One region of the Paraburkholderia sp. BL6669N2 genome, then DNA from elsewhere that is predicted to be linked to it. Evidence: predicted binding sites of a transcription regulator. Region 1 holds the regulator's gene; each other region holds the start of a gene.
The links. The regulator LexA, encoded in region 1, represses DNA repair genes until DNA is damaged. The targets are predictions, from matches to a motif close to ACTGTATNNNNATACAGT.

Region 1 (3,205 bases):
CGACGCGAGCACGCGCGGCGAGCTCACCGCGCGCACGAACTGGCTCCAGTCGAGCGTGGCGGTCTTAAGAAAGGTCGCCGCAAGCGGAATCAGCACCACGAGGCTCAGATAAGCCACCGTGATGCCGAGTGTCAGGCCAAAGCCGGGCAACGCGCTCGGTTTTCGGAAGGTCAACGTCGTCATGCTCGTTACTCGTTCAGGTTGATGCTCGTATTGCCGGCCGCCGGGCCCTGGCGGCCAAAAGCGCGCCCCATGGGGCGCGCTCGGGAGTGACGCGTCGCCGCGTCGTGCTGCCTATGTCTATGCCTTTGCCTATGCCTTTGCCTGCCGGCAGCGGGCCTGTTACTGCGGCTGATAGATCGAATCGAACACGCCGCCGTCGGCAAAGTGCGTCTTCTGCGCGTTGGTCCAGCCGCCGAACGAATTGTCCACCGTGTACAGCTTCAGCTTCGGAAACTTGGCGGTCAGCTCGGCCGGCACCTTGTTCGAACGCGGACGGTAGAAGTTTTTCGCCGCGATCTCCTGGCCTTGCTCGCTATACAGGAAGTTCAGGTAAGCCTCCGCGACCTTGCGCGTGCCATGCTTGTCGACGACCTTGTCCACCACCGCGACCGGCGGCTCCGCCAGAATGCTGACCGACGGCACCACGATCTCGAACTTCTCCGGACCGAATTCCTTGAGCGACAGGAAGGCTTCGTTTTCCCATGCGATCAGCACGTCGCCAATACCGCGTTGCACGAAGCTGGTGGTCGCGCCGCGCGCGCCCGAATCCAGCACGCCGGCATTCTTGTACAGCTTGCCGACGAATTCTTTCGCCTTCTGATCATTGCCGCCCGGTTGATGCTCGGCGTACGCCCACGCCGCGAGGTAGTTCCAGCGCGCGCCGCCCGACGTCTTCGGGTTCGGCGTCACGATCGACACACCCGGCTTGATCAGATCGTCCCAGTCCTTGATGTGCTTCGGGTTGCCCTTGCGCACCAGAAACACGATCGTCGACGTGTACGGCGAGGCGTTATCCGGCAAGCGCTTCTGCCAGCCCTTGTCCAGCAAACCCTTGTTCGCCAGTGCGTCGATGTCGTAGGCGAGCGCCAGCGTCACCACGTCGGCCTGCAGACCGTCGAGCACCGAGCGCGCCTGGGCGCCCGAGCCGCCGTGCGACTGCTTGAAGGTGATCGTCTCGCCCGTCTTCGCCTTCCACTCCTTGCCGAACGCCTGGTTGACGTCCTGATACAGCTCACGCGTCGGGTCGTAGGAGACGTTCAGCAGCGTCGTATCGGCGGCGTGCGCCTGCGCCATCACACCGAGCGCGCCCGCCGCGCCCAATGCGAGCGCCGCGATCAGTTTCTTCGTCCTGCCTGCCAGCCCCGTACCTTGGTGATTCATGTCAACTTTCTCCGCGTTGTCCGCTGAAACAGCGTGTGGTGTCATTTCTTGCGTCGCGGTCACGTGCACATGAACGTCAACGGGAGGCCCAGTCTATCGAAGGGCTTTCATCATTAAAAATAATGTTTCTTCATTCTTTAATACTCAAAAGTGGTAATGACAGCTGGATAAGGCGTTGCGGCGCGAAAACGGGTGTTGAAACATCGCTTGACGACGCTGGAACGCCACCCTTCGCCCCGAACTTAAAGTAAAGCTTGAATTGCGCCGAATACTGTATAAAAATACAGTCACCTGTTCATACATACAGTGGCGCCATGACCAAACTCACCGCACGACAGCAGCAGGTTTTCGATCTGATCCGCAGGGCTATCGAACGCACCGGCTTTCCGCCCACCCGCGCGGAGATCGCCGCCGAGCTGGGTTTCAGCTCGGCCAATTCGGCAGAAGAACATCTGCGCGCACTCGCCCGCAAGGGCGTGATCGAACTCGCGGCCGGCGCGTCGCGCGGCATTCGCCTGCTGGCCGGTCCGGAAGACTCGCCGCACCAGTTCACGCTGCCGCACGCCAGCATCATGCAACTGTCGCTGCCGCTGATCGGGCGCGTTGCCGCCGGCAGCCCGATCCTCGCGCAGGAACATATCTCGCAGCACTACGCGTGCGACCCGGCGCTGTTCTCGAGCAAGCCCGATTACCTGCTGAAGGTGCGCGGGCTGTCCATGCGCGACGCGGGCATCTTCGACGGCGATCTGCTGGCGGTGCAAAAGCGCAGCGAAGCGAAAGACGGCCAGATCATCATTGCCCGGCTGGGCGACGACGTCACGGTCAAGCGCCTGAAGCGCCGGCCAAACGGGCTCGAACTGATCGCCGAGAACCCCGATTACGAAAACATCTTCGTGGAAACCGGCAGTGCGGAGTTCGCGCTGGAGGGTATCGCCGTGGGGCTGATCCGCCCCGGCGAGTTCTAACCCCGTTCTAACCCTTTTGCACGTTCGACAGAATAAAAAGCCGCGTCAATGTCGCATCGACACTGCATCAACGCCGCATCAACGTTGCATCGTCTGGAGAGTCTCATGGAACGTCTTGCCCGCCTGCTGCCCTTTCGCCAGTTCGGTCGTCTGCGTCACCTTCGCAAGCTGGTGCCCTGCTCATTGATCGAGGCGGCCACGCGCAGCACACCGTCGCTGTTCGACTCGCCCGAGGCGGCGTCGAGCTTGCCTTCGTCGTTGCCGGCGTTTGCCCGCGTGTCTTTGAATTCCGGCCTGAATACGGCCGAACCGGCGCGTCGCGCGCCGGTGCGGGTCTATCACGGGCCGTCGCGTCTCATCATGGTCGGCACGATGGACGCGGTATGCCGCATGATCGACCGCTGCATCGCCGACGAAGCCAACGTCCACGGCGCGGTGTTCGAGTCGTGATGACCCTGTCTTGAGCGGGCGGCGAGAGATTGCATTGCGTGGGATCGTTTTCGCGTGGCCGTGGTCCACGTTAGATCACACCTGATGGAGAGTCCCACTCGATGGCAGTTCCGAAACATACCCGACGCGGCAGCAGAGGCGGCGCCACAAAGCCGCTGATCGTCACGCTAATCGTGATCGTGGTGATCGCCGCACTGGGGTTTGCTTACGCGTCGCCGTACATCGCGCTGAACAATCTCAAACGCGCGGCCGATGCGCGCGACGCGCAAACGGTCAATCAGTACGTCGACTTCCCCGCGTTGCGTGAGAGCCTGAAGCAACAGGTCGCCGGCCTGCTGACACGCCGGCTTGGCGCGCACAGCAACGGCAATCCGTTGGCCGCCATTGGCGCGATGATCGGCGTCGCA
Region 2 (3,205 bases), 630 kb from region 1:
CGAAACCGCACGTAGGCAATCATGTCGTGCTTGGCGCGCCGCACGCTTTTGGCCATGCGATAAAGGCGTGCGCCATCCGCGTCCGCCGGCGAGGCGGCCGCGCGGTCGCCGTGATGCCAGCGCCACAGGACCTTGTACAAAAACGCCCAACGCTGTGATTCGCGGAACAGGGCGGCGTCCTGCAATAGCGCCGCCAGCTCCTTCGAAACATGCACGGCGGTGGGTCGAGCCTCGGCTTCCTCTGACGTCGTGCCATAGTCGAACAGCGCCTGCTCCTGCGATAACTCAGGTTCCTGTTTGATGCGCCATTCAATCGTCTCCGGCGCGAGGCCATCAGCTAAAGCGCCGAGCGATGCGGCGCGCCAGGCGGCGAAATGGTCTTCGATAACGATGGCACGCATTGCGACGCTTCACAACAACGCCAGTTGCACCGGCGGCGCCAACACCCGGCGCAGGCGGGCCGACGACGTGTCATGCAGCGCCGCGCGATAGTCTTGCGTCACGACGAACGGCTTGATCTTTTCCAGCGGACAACGCAGCCGCACGAGGTCCTCGTAGCGCACCCGGCGCGAACGCCGTAACTCCACCAAACGTTTTGCGTTGCGCATGCCGATGCCCGGCACGCGCGCGATCATGCGCAGCGGCGCGCGGTTCAGGTCGACCGGAAACTGCTCGCGATGCGCCAACGCCCACGCGAGCTTCGGATCGATGTCGAGCGACAGGTTGCCGGGCTGTTCGAACAGTTCGTCCGCACTGAAGCCGTAGCCGCGCATTAAAAAATCCGCCTGATACAGCCGGTGTTCGCGTAACAACGGCGGCGCCTGAGCCGGCAATGCGGAAGGACTGTCGGGAATCGGGCTGAAGGCGGAGTAGTAGACGCGCTTGAGCTTGTATGACCCGTAGAGCGTCGCGGCGGTCTGCAAGATCGTGCTGTCGTTCGTCTGATCCGCGCCGACGATCATCTGCGTGCTTTGGCCCGCGGGCGTGAACTTCGGCGCTCCGGCGTCGCTATGCGCTTCTTCCTGCGCAAGGCGGATCGAGCCCATGGCGAGCTTGATGGTGCGGACGTTCTTTTCCGGCGCGAGCAGCGCTAGGCTGCTGTCCGTAGGCAGTTCGATGTTCACGCTCAAACGGTCGGCATAACGCCCGGCTTGCGCAATCAGCTGCGGATCGGCGTCGGGAATCGTCTTCAGATGAAGATAGCCGCGAAACTGATGATCCTCACGCAACGACTGGGCGACGCGCACGAGTTGTTCCATCGTGTAGTTCGACGACTGAATGATTCCGGAACTCAGAAACAATCCGTCGATGTAATTGCGCCGATAAAAATCCAGCGTCAGGTCGACGACTTCCTCGGGGGTGAAGCGCGCGCGTGGCACGTTGCTCGAGCGCCGGTTGACGCAGTACTGACAGTCATACAAACAGAAATTGGTGAGCAGGATTTTCAGCAGCGAGACGCAGCGCCCGTCTGGCGTGAAACTGTGGCAGATGCCCGCGCCGGTGCTGGCGCCGAGGCCTGCAATGCCGCGCGAGCCGCGTTTGGGCGCGCCGCTGCTTGCGCATGACGCGTCGTACTTCGCGGCGTCGGCCAATACTTCCAGCTTTTTGAGCAGTTCCACATTGCCACCAGTACTGTATGGATGTACAGTATTGTACGTGGGGAGGCGGTGACTGCAAGCGGTTTTTTATGGGGAACGGCTGTGGGCGGAATTGTGCTGCCTTTGCCTGCAACGGGGAGCTATCTCAGTAACGACCGGGTTTGATAAAGGCGATCGCGAAACTCGCACAGTCGAGCGGTCTGGATAGAGCAGCTATCGCGGGTGAGCCCGCACAATGAACGGAGATTCATCGACATGCCGGCTTTATCCGGTCAGGAACGCCATGCCTGAACAACTTTGGCTGCCTGGGCTCGAGGCGCCGCCAACGCCGACAGACGGCCTGTTCTTCGCCGTCTTTCCCGATACCGCCACCGCGGCCGGCATCTCGAAGCTCGCGCAACAGCTTTGCGGGGAGTCGCGCGCGCGAAGCAAGCCGCTTGCGGCCGGTCGTCTGCACGTCACTTTGCATCACCTGGGAAATTTCGCCGGTGGTTTGCCGCAAAAGCGAGTCGATGCGGCGATGCAGGCGGCTGCGTCGATCAGAATGGAGCCGTTTAGCGTCGAATTCGACACGGCGGTCAGCTTTGCCTTGAAGCTACGACCGGGCCCGCTGGTGTTGGGCGGAGGCGAAGGCGTCGCCGGCTTGCACGTACTGCACGACGCCTTGGGTCGTGCGTTGCAGAGCGCCGGGTTGGGTGAGCACGCGGTCTCGTCCGCGGCGCAGTACACACCGCACGTCACGCTGGCGTATGGGATGCCATGGGCCGCGGCACGCCCCGTCGAGCCGGTCTGCTGGAACGTGCGTGAGTTTGCGTTGATGCACAGCTTGCTCGGGCGTACGCGGCATGTTGCGTTGGCGCGCTGGACTTTGACCGGCGCCGAATCCTAGCGCGCGTCGCCTTGGGTGACGGCGGCTTATCGAAGGACGCCGTGCTAGAACCGCATTCCGGTCGCGCAACCGCCGGCGAAACCGGCACCGCTCCCGCCCGTGCCACCGCAGAACACGCCGCAACCGGAGAGCGCGAACGCCATGGTGACGCCGGCCAGCGTCGCAGGTAGCCACGGTTTTCGAGTGCGCTTGCCTGGACTGATGAGATCCGCCGCCGGCTGCGGACTGATGCGGGCATGGGGAGCGATGGAGATGTGACTGCGGCTGGAAGTGATCATTCGGGGTTTCATGGCGTGGATGATTGTGGGGCGGTGAGGGAAGGCGTGCAGAGCGCCGTCTGGTGAAAGTGTTTTGTCAGATTTGGCAATGGAAAACGGAGCGGCAAGTGCCGCGGGGACGAATCGCCGAGGCTAGCGCACGACCGTGCGCCCTCAAATACGCGGAATCTGAAAACGTAGGAGGTTTCGTCGGTTCGAGAAGCGGAACGATCGTGCGCGCCCTGATAGAATGCTTGGGCCGCAACGTAGTGGATTGCAGATGAAATTGCTTGATGCGTTAGTCGAACAGCGTATTGCCGCCGCCGCCGCGCGAGGCGAATTCGACGAGTTACCGGGCGCCGGCGCGCCGCTGTCGCTGGACGACGATACTTTGGTCCCCGAAGAAGTGCGCGTCGCCAACCGGATTTTGAAGAACGCGGGCTTTGTGCCGCCCGCTATCG
Region 3 (3,205 bases), 2.0 Mb from region 1:
GAACGAATCCGCGCGCACCAGTTCTTCGCCGCACTTCACGCCGGCGATGCGGTCGCCGGCCATTGCGAGTGCGTCGATCGGCGTGTTGTAGCGGAATTTGACGCCCAGTTCCTCAGCCAGCGCGGCGAGGCGCGTGGTGAACATCTGGCAGTCGCCGGTTTCGTCGCCCGGCAGGCGCAGACCGCCGGTCAGCTTGTGCGACACCGCGGCGAGCGCCGGTTCGGCCCGCGCGAGTTCGGCCGGCGACAGCAATTCATACGGCACATTGGCTTCCTGCAGCACGGCGATGTCTTTCGCGGCGCCTTCGAATTGCTGCTGGGTGCGGAACACCTGGAGCGTGCCGCCGGTGCGGCCTTCATATTGAATACCGGTTTCGGCGCGCAGCGCTTGCAGGCAGTCGCGGCTGTATTCGGCGAGGCGAACCATGCGCCCCTTGTTCACCGCATAGCGCGACGACGTGCAGTTCTGCAGCATCTGCCACATCCATTGCAACTGGAATTGCGTGCCGTCGAGGCGGATCGCCAGCGGCGCGTGTTTCTGGAACATCCACTTGACGGCCTTCAGCGGCACGCCAGGCGCGGCCCACGGCGACGCGTAGCCCGGCGAGATCTGGCCGGCATTGGCGAAACTGGTTTCGAGCGCCGGGCCGGCCTCGCGATCGATCACGGTCACTTCGTGTCCCGCGCGCGCCAGGTAATACGCGCTGGTCACGCCGACGACGCCACTGCCCAAAATGACGACTCGCATAGATGCTCCAGGTATTCAAATGAGGTCTGAGGACGGTGCGCTTGTCGATTCGGTGGAATTCGTTCGATTAACAAGGTGTATCGCGGATCGCCCAGTGTTAACCGCTATACTATTAACAGTCAGGCAGGTTTTGTTATTGTATTTTCAAGATTTTCAGCAAAAACACCATGCGTACACAGCGCCAACCGGTCCGGGCCCTCGACAAACTCGATCGCAAGATCCTGCGGCTGCTGCAGCAGGACGGCCGCATCGCCATGAAGGACCTGGCCGAACAGGTTGGACTGTCGGTCACGCCATGTATCGAGCGCGTCAAGCGGATGGAGCGCGATGGCGTGATCACCGGCTACCACGCGCGCGTGAATCCGCCGGAGTTGGGCGCGGCGCTGCTGGTATTTGTCGAGATCACGCTGGATCACAAGAGCGGCAACATGTTCGACCAGTTCCGCCGGGAGGTGCAGAAGATCCCCGAGGTGCTGGAATGCCATTTGGTGTCGGGCGATTTCGACTATCTGATCAAGGCGCGCATCGGCGAAATGGCCGATTACCGGAAGCTGCTAGGCGACATCCTGCTGCAACTGCCCGGCGCGGTGCAGTCGAAGAGCTACGTGGTGATGGAGGAGATCAAGGAAACACTGACGATTCCGGTAGGGGATTGATCCGCGCGACAGCACTCGGCGGGGCTCGACAAACGGCGTAAACACTGTATATTTGTACAGGTGTTTTGCGCCGTTTTTCCATTTTGCGTTTTTATGTGTTCCGGCCGTGACCGACTCCGACCCCCACTTCGTCAACGAATTTCCGATCGCGCCGCCCGCGCCTCGCAAAGGCCGTGGCGCGGTGACGAACCTGCAAGGCCGCTACGAAGTCGACCAGCGCGAAGCGGTGGACGACGGCTGGCTGTCGGCGCCGGAAGACGATGACGAGCCCAAGGTCTTGCGCACGCAGGTCTTCGAAGAACGTGCCAAGACCATTCTTACGCACAATGCGTCGCCGGATATTCCGTTCAGCGTGTCGTTGAACCCGTATCGTGGGTGTGAGCACGGCTGCATTTACTGTTTTGCGCGGCCCACGCACGCTTATCTGGGACTGTCGCCGGGCCTCGACTTCGAAAGCCGGATCTACGCCAAGATTAATGCGCCGGAGTTGCTCGAGCGGGAACTGTCGAAGAAGTCCTATGTGCCGGAGCCGATCGCGTTGGGCGTCAATACGGACGCCTGGCAACCCGTCGAGCGCGATCTGCGGCTCACGCGCAGGGTGATCGAAGTGCTCAGCGAACGTCAGCATCCGTTTGCGGCAATCACCAAGTCGTCGCTGATCGAACGCGATCTCGATCTGTTGGCGCCCATGGCGGCGCGCGGGCAATTCATGGCGGCCATCACCATCACCACGCTGGACGCCGAGATCGCTCGCACGCTCGAGCCGCGCGCGGCCACGCCGTCGCGGCGCTTGCGCGCTATCCGCATGTTGAGCGAGGCGGGCATTCCGGTCGGCGTCAGCATCGCGCCGGTGATTCCGTTCGTCACCGAACCGGACATGGAGCGCGTGCTGGAGGCCTGCGCGGAAGCCGGCGCGAGCAACGCGAGCTACATCGTGCTGCGTCTGCCGTGGGAAGTCGCGCCGCTTTTCAAGGATTGGCTCGCGGCGCACTTTCCAGATCGTGCCGATCGGGTGATGAGTCGCGTGCGGGACATGCGGGGTGGGAAGGATTACGACTCTTCGTTCTCCACGCGCATGAAAGGTGAGGGCTTGTGGGCGGATCTGCTCAAGCAGCGATTCCACAAGGCGGTGCGCCGTCTGGGGTTGAACCGCCGGGACCGCGGCATTCTCGATATGTCGCACTTTCGGCCGGTCGACGTGCCGCGTGCCGATAAGCCGGCACACGACGATCCTCAACTGAATCTTTTCTAGCGCGACGCGCGGCGGATCATTGCGAGAGCGCTTTGGCCGCCTGCACCTGGCTTTCGAAGTACGTCTGGAACGAAATGGCGAGACCTGTCATCAGCAGGAAGGCGCCGATCAGCAGCGAAAAGATCACGATGAAAATGACCGTCCAGCCGGAGCGGCTTTTGCGCTGGGTCTGGGCGTTGAATTGCGCGTCCCACTTTTCGTCCGGACGCAGCCCGTAGACGATCGCGGCAAGAAACGCGGCGAGCAGCGAGATCGCGCCGGGAAAGGCCAGCACCCAGCCGAGCATCGAAGCGCGTTCGCTCGCCACGAGGAGCATGGCCCCCGGAATGCCGATCAGCGTGCCGAGCACATGTGCCCATCCGAAGATGTCGCGCATGCCGTACAGATAGAACCGGTGAGCGCCGAGGCTACCGAAGAAGAACGCCAGTGCGGCGGTAATCGTCTTGGATCTGAAACGCGGGGAAGTCGAGACAAGGGTGGACATGTAGGCCAGAGCAGAGTGACAGGCGGTCGAAAGGAGCGGCGCGCAGCGCGCGCGGACCGACGCGCA
Region 4 (3,205 bases), 3.4 Mb from region 1:
CCGAACCCGGCCGGCCTCGCGATACTTGGAAACCGGTTTTCAGGAGGCGCAGTGAGTCCGATGAAACTGCTTGGCGCCGCCCTTCTGCCGACCATAACAGCGGGCGTCGCGTTCCTGCTCCTGTAGACGCGCCTTTTGCCTTGCAAGATGCAGCAGACAGACAGCGTTGAGATGTGCCTTGACGTCAGCCGGCGTGTCGCCTTTTTTCGCATCCCAATCCTCGGCCGACTACGGCCACTGCAGCCGCAGGGGCGCGTCGACGAGCAGCCAACGAAACACATCAGGGAGACGACGCATTTGCTGCTCGGATACCGATTTCGGCTGCCATTGTGGCTCCATTCTTGGCCGGCCGTATATTGAAGCGCCATCCAACCCCACGCCTTGCATCGATAGGGCTAGGCAGTGCTCCTTAGCGAGGTCCATTAAATTAGAACTGGTAGAACTGGGCGGCATAAGTTGTCGTTGACCGCAAAGAGACCAGCGAGCAAATGCGACACGGCAATGCTGCGTCAGGCCCGCTCTATGTTTCGCCCGACGATAGCCCACGCAATCGACGGCGCAGCGCCTTTCCCGCATTAACCGTGGCTATCGACCCACGCGCGACACCACGCAAGGCCTGCTGATTCTGCCTCTTCATGAGTATCGAATGCGTCGAGCACCCCAGACGCTGCTACAACCTTCGAGTCGCGCATAATTGTGCCGCTGCTGGCGAAGCGCTCCGGTCGCAAGATGTCGTCCTGCTGAAGGATGGCATGGCCCCACAGCGTGTATCCACGGTATCTGTCAGTCTGCATCTGTCGACCCTTGTCGGTCCTCCGTCCGCTTCTCATCAATGATTGCCTAAACTCGAGCGGCTCGACAAGTATCTACTGCCTGAGCCGTGCAGTGTCGATTCCTGCCATCTTCGACGTAGCGTCAATCACCTTCAGTTCCTGACCAAAATCAAGCGGCCATTCCTCACCGTCGCATCGTACCGTCATGCCGTTATGCATAGAAATCAGATGACGCGCTTTGAACAGGGCGTCCACAAGCTTTGATTCCCGTTCGGCTTCCCGAACCCATTCGTCTGCTCTCATGTTGAAGTCTCCGTCTGGATGAAGCATGCGGCCAACATCAGCCTCCGAGCGAACGCATTTGCGGCATCGACGGACTGTTTCTGGGCGCGTCCATCGTTCAAGCCGCAAAAAAGTGTCAGTTCACTCCTACGGATTTGCGTGTACGATACTGTATAAATATACAGGTTTTTGGGTTGCCAATGTCTACCGCTACCGTTTCTGCCGAGGAGATACACCCGTCGCTATGGCGGGCGTCGCAGCTCGCCCGTAGTCGCGGAAGGGTTGTCGAAACTGGGTATCCAGCGCTGTCGGCAGAGCTGCCAGGTGGCGGATGGCCAGTAGGAGCGCTGGTCGACCTGCTGGTCCAGCAAGCCGGCGTGGGTGAGCTCCGGCTCCTGCGCCCGGCCCTCAGTGCCACAGGTAACCGGCCGGTTGCGTTCGTCCAATCACCGCATACCCCTGACGGCTTGGGGCTCAGCTACATCGGGTTGTCTCTGGACCAGGTGCTTCGCGTGAAGACGCAGAAAACTGCGGATGCGCTCTGGTCGGCGGAGCAGATTCTTCGCGCCGGCAGCTGCGGCGCACTGATTTTCTGGACGCAGTACGCCCAGGCTTCTTCGCTTCGTCGTCTGCACCTTGCTGCCCAGTCGTCGGAAACGCTGTTCATCATGGTGCGGCCGCTGGCCTGTGCACAGGACGCGTCGCCTGCGCTCCTGCGGCTCGCGCTCAGACCATCAGCCGAGGGTTTGACCGTCGACATCGTGAAACGACGAGGGCCCTCCCGCGCAGAGCCTCTGTCGATTCCCCTTCAACCAACCCCTGTTCTGTTTTCCCGCCATGCGCGTCTTTCTCGCCGTCCACTTGCCGAAGTTGCCGCTCGAGGTCTTCAGACCGAAGTGGTCACATGAACCTGCTCACGGCAGCGCCGTGCTTGAGAAAGACAGGGTCGTCATTGCAGATGCCACTGCGCGTCTGGCTGGCGTGCGTCTTGGAATGAAACGCGGTGGGGTACTTACGCTGTCCCCTGAGACGGCGATGCATGAACGCGACATTTGCCGGGAAAGCGCTGCGCAGCGCGAGGTTGGTATCGCGCTGATGCGTTTCTCGCCCGAAGTCGCACTGCTCGACGAAGCGACGGTCGTCGTCGAAGTCGGCGCGAGTTTGCGCCTCTTCGGTGGCTTGCTTGCATTGAGTCGTGAAGCGAAAGCCGTCCTTGGTGCTCTCGGTTTCACCGCGCGCATCAGCGCGGCCCCGACGGGCCAGGGTGCCTGGTTGCTCGCGAAATACGGGAACCGTCGAGTTTTGAAACTCGCGTCGCTAGAGCATCGGCTGTCCGCATTGCCAATGGCCGCGGTCCCTGAAGTCCGTCCGTTTTTCGACTGGTTTAATGGTCTGGGCTGCGAGACCATAGCGGACATACGGCGCCTGCCCCGCGCAGGGCTGCAACGCCGGTGTGGCGAGCACCTTCTGGATTCTCTCGACCGGGCCTTCGGCACGGCGCCCGAACTGTTCGACTGGCTGGAGCTGCCGCCAACCTTCTCCGCGCGGCTTGAGATGCCGGACCGGCTTGAGCACGCAGACGGAGCAGTGTTCGCTGCGCATCGACTGATTGTGCAGTTATGCGGGTGGCTCTGCGCCAAGCAACTCGCAGTCACCGGCGTTCGCCTTTCACTTGAGCATGAGCGCGGACGCGACGCGATTGAGCCGACCATCGTCAACATTGCATTGGGCGAACCGACATGGCGTGAAGAACATCTGGTCAGACTGGTGAAGGAACGGTTGCATCGCATCGAATTGGTCGCGCCGATGATTGCTTTGCGCCTCGATGCTACGAACGTCGAATCTGCGGCGCCGGCGTCCGACATGCTATTCCCTGAACCGGGCGGCTCAAAAGAGGACCATCAGAAGCTGCTCGAGCTGCTTGTCGCGCGGCTGGGCGAGGAAAACGTTCTGCGGCCGGCGCCCACGGCAGACCACCGTCCCGAAATCGCAAACCGCTGGATTCCAGTCACGCAGGAGAAAAAGTCAGACACCCTCCCGGATGGACTTCCTAGGCCGACCTGGATGCTCCCTACGCCCGTCCGCCTGCTGATGCGCAAGCACCGCCCGTTTTATGGCTCGCCGTTGCGCATGGTGTCGCCTGGCGAGCG

Region 2: the regulator LexA is predicted to act here: its motif matches at 1,632-1,649, upstream of B0G80_RS04955 (putative DNA modification/repair radical SAM protein).
Region 3: the regulator LexA is predicted to act here: its motif matches at 1,447-1,464, upstream of B0G80_RS11075 (PA0069 family radical SAM protein).
Region 4: the regulator LexA is predicted to act here: its motif matches at 1,224-1,241, upstream of imuA (translesion DNA synthesis-associated protein ImuA).

What each region holds. Positions count from the first base shown of each region.
Region 1 covers NZ_QUNA01000001.1:467,830-471,034, reverse strand. Annotated here, with positions in the region: gene cysT (sulfate ABC transporter permease subunit CysT) at 1-183, opposite strand, end outside; gene B0G80_RS02115 (sulfate ABC transporter substrate-binding protein) at 343-1,383, opposite strand; gene lexA (transcriptional repressor LexA) at 1,698-2,348, shown strand; gene B0G80_RS02105 (hypothetical protein) at 2,454-2,798, shown strand; gene B0G80_RS02100 (DUF2939 domain-containing protein) at 2,900-3,205, shown strand, end outside.
Region 2 covers NZ_QUNA01000001.1:1,100,792-1,103,996, reverse strand. Annotated here, with positions in the region: gene B0G80_RS04960 (UdgX family uracil-DNA binding protein) at 1-401, opposite strand, end outside; gene B0G80_RS04955 (putative DNA modification/repair radical SAM protein) at 411-1,619, opposite strand; gene B0G80_RS04950 (2'-5' RNA ligase family protein) at 1,882-2,487, shown strand; gene B0G80_RS04945 (hypothetical protein) at 2,532-2,765, opposite strand; gene B0G80_RS04940 (DnaJ family domain-containing protein) at 3,025-3,205, shown strand, end outside.
Region 3 covers NZ_QUNA01000001.1:2,432,764-2,435,968, reverse strand. Annotated here, with positions in the region: gene B0G80_RS11085 (D-amino acid dehydrogenase) at 1-747, opposite strand, end outside; gene B0G80_RS11080 (Lrp/AsnC ligand binding domain-containing protein) at 915-1,403, shown strand; gene B0G80_RS11075 (PA0069 family radical SAM protein) at 1,510-2,655, shown strand; gene B0G80_RS11070 (NINE protein) at 2,672-3,139, opposite strand.
Region 4 covers NZ_QUNA01000001.1:3,870,641-3,873,845, forward strand. Annotated here, with positions in the region: gene B0G80_RS17670 (putative Na+/H+ antiporter) at 1-126, shown strand, start outside; gene B0G80_RS17680 (hypothetical protein) at 867-1,076, opposite strand; gene imuA (translesion DNA synthesis-associated protein ImuA) at 1,256-1,963, shown strand; gene B0G80_RS17690 (DNA polymerase Y family protein) at 1,893-3,205, shown strand, end outside.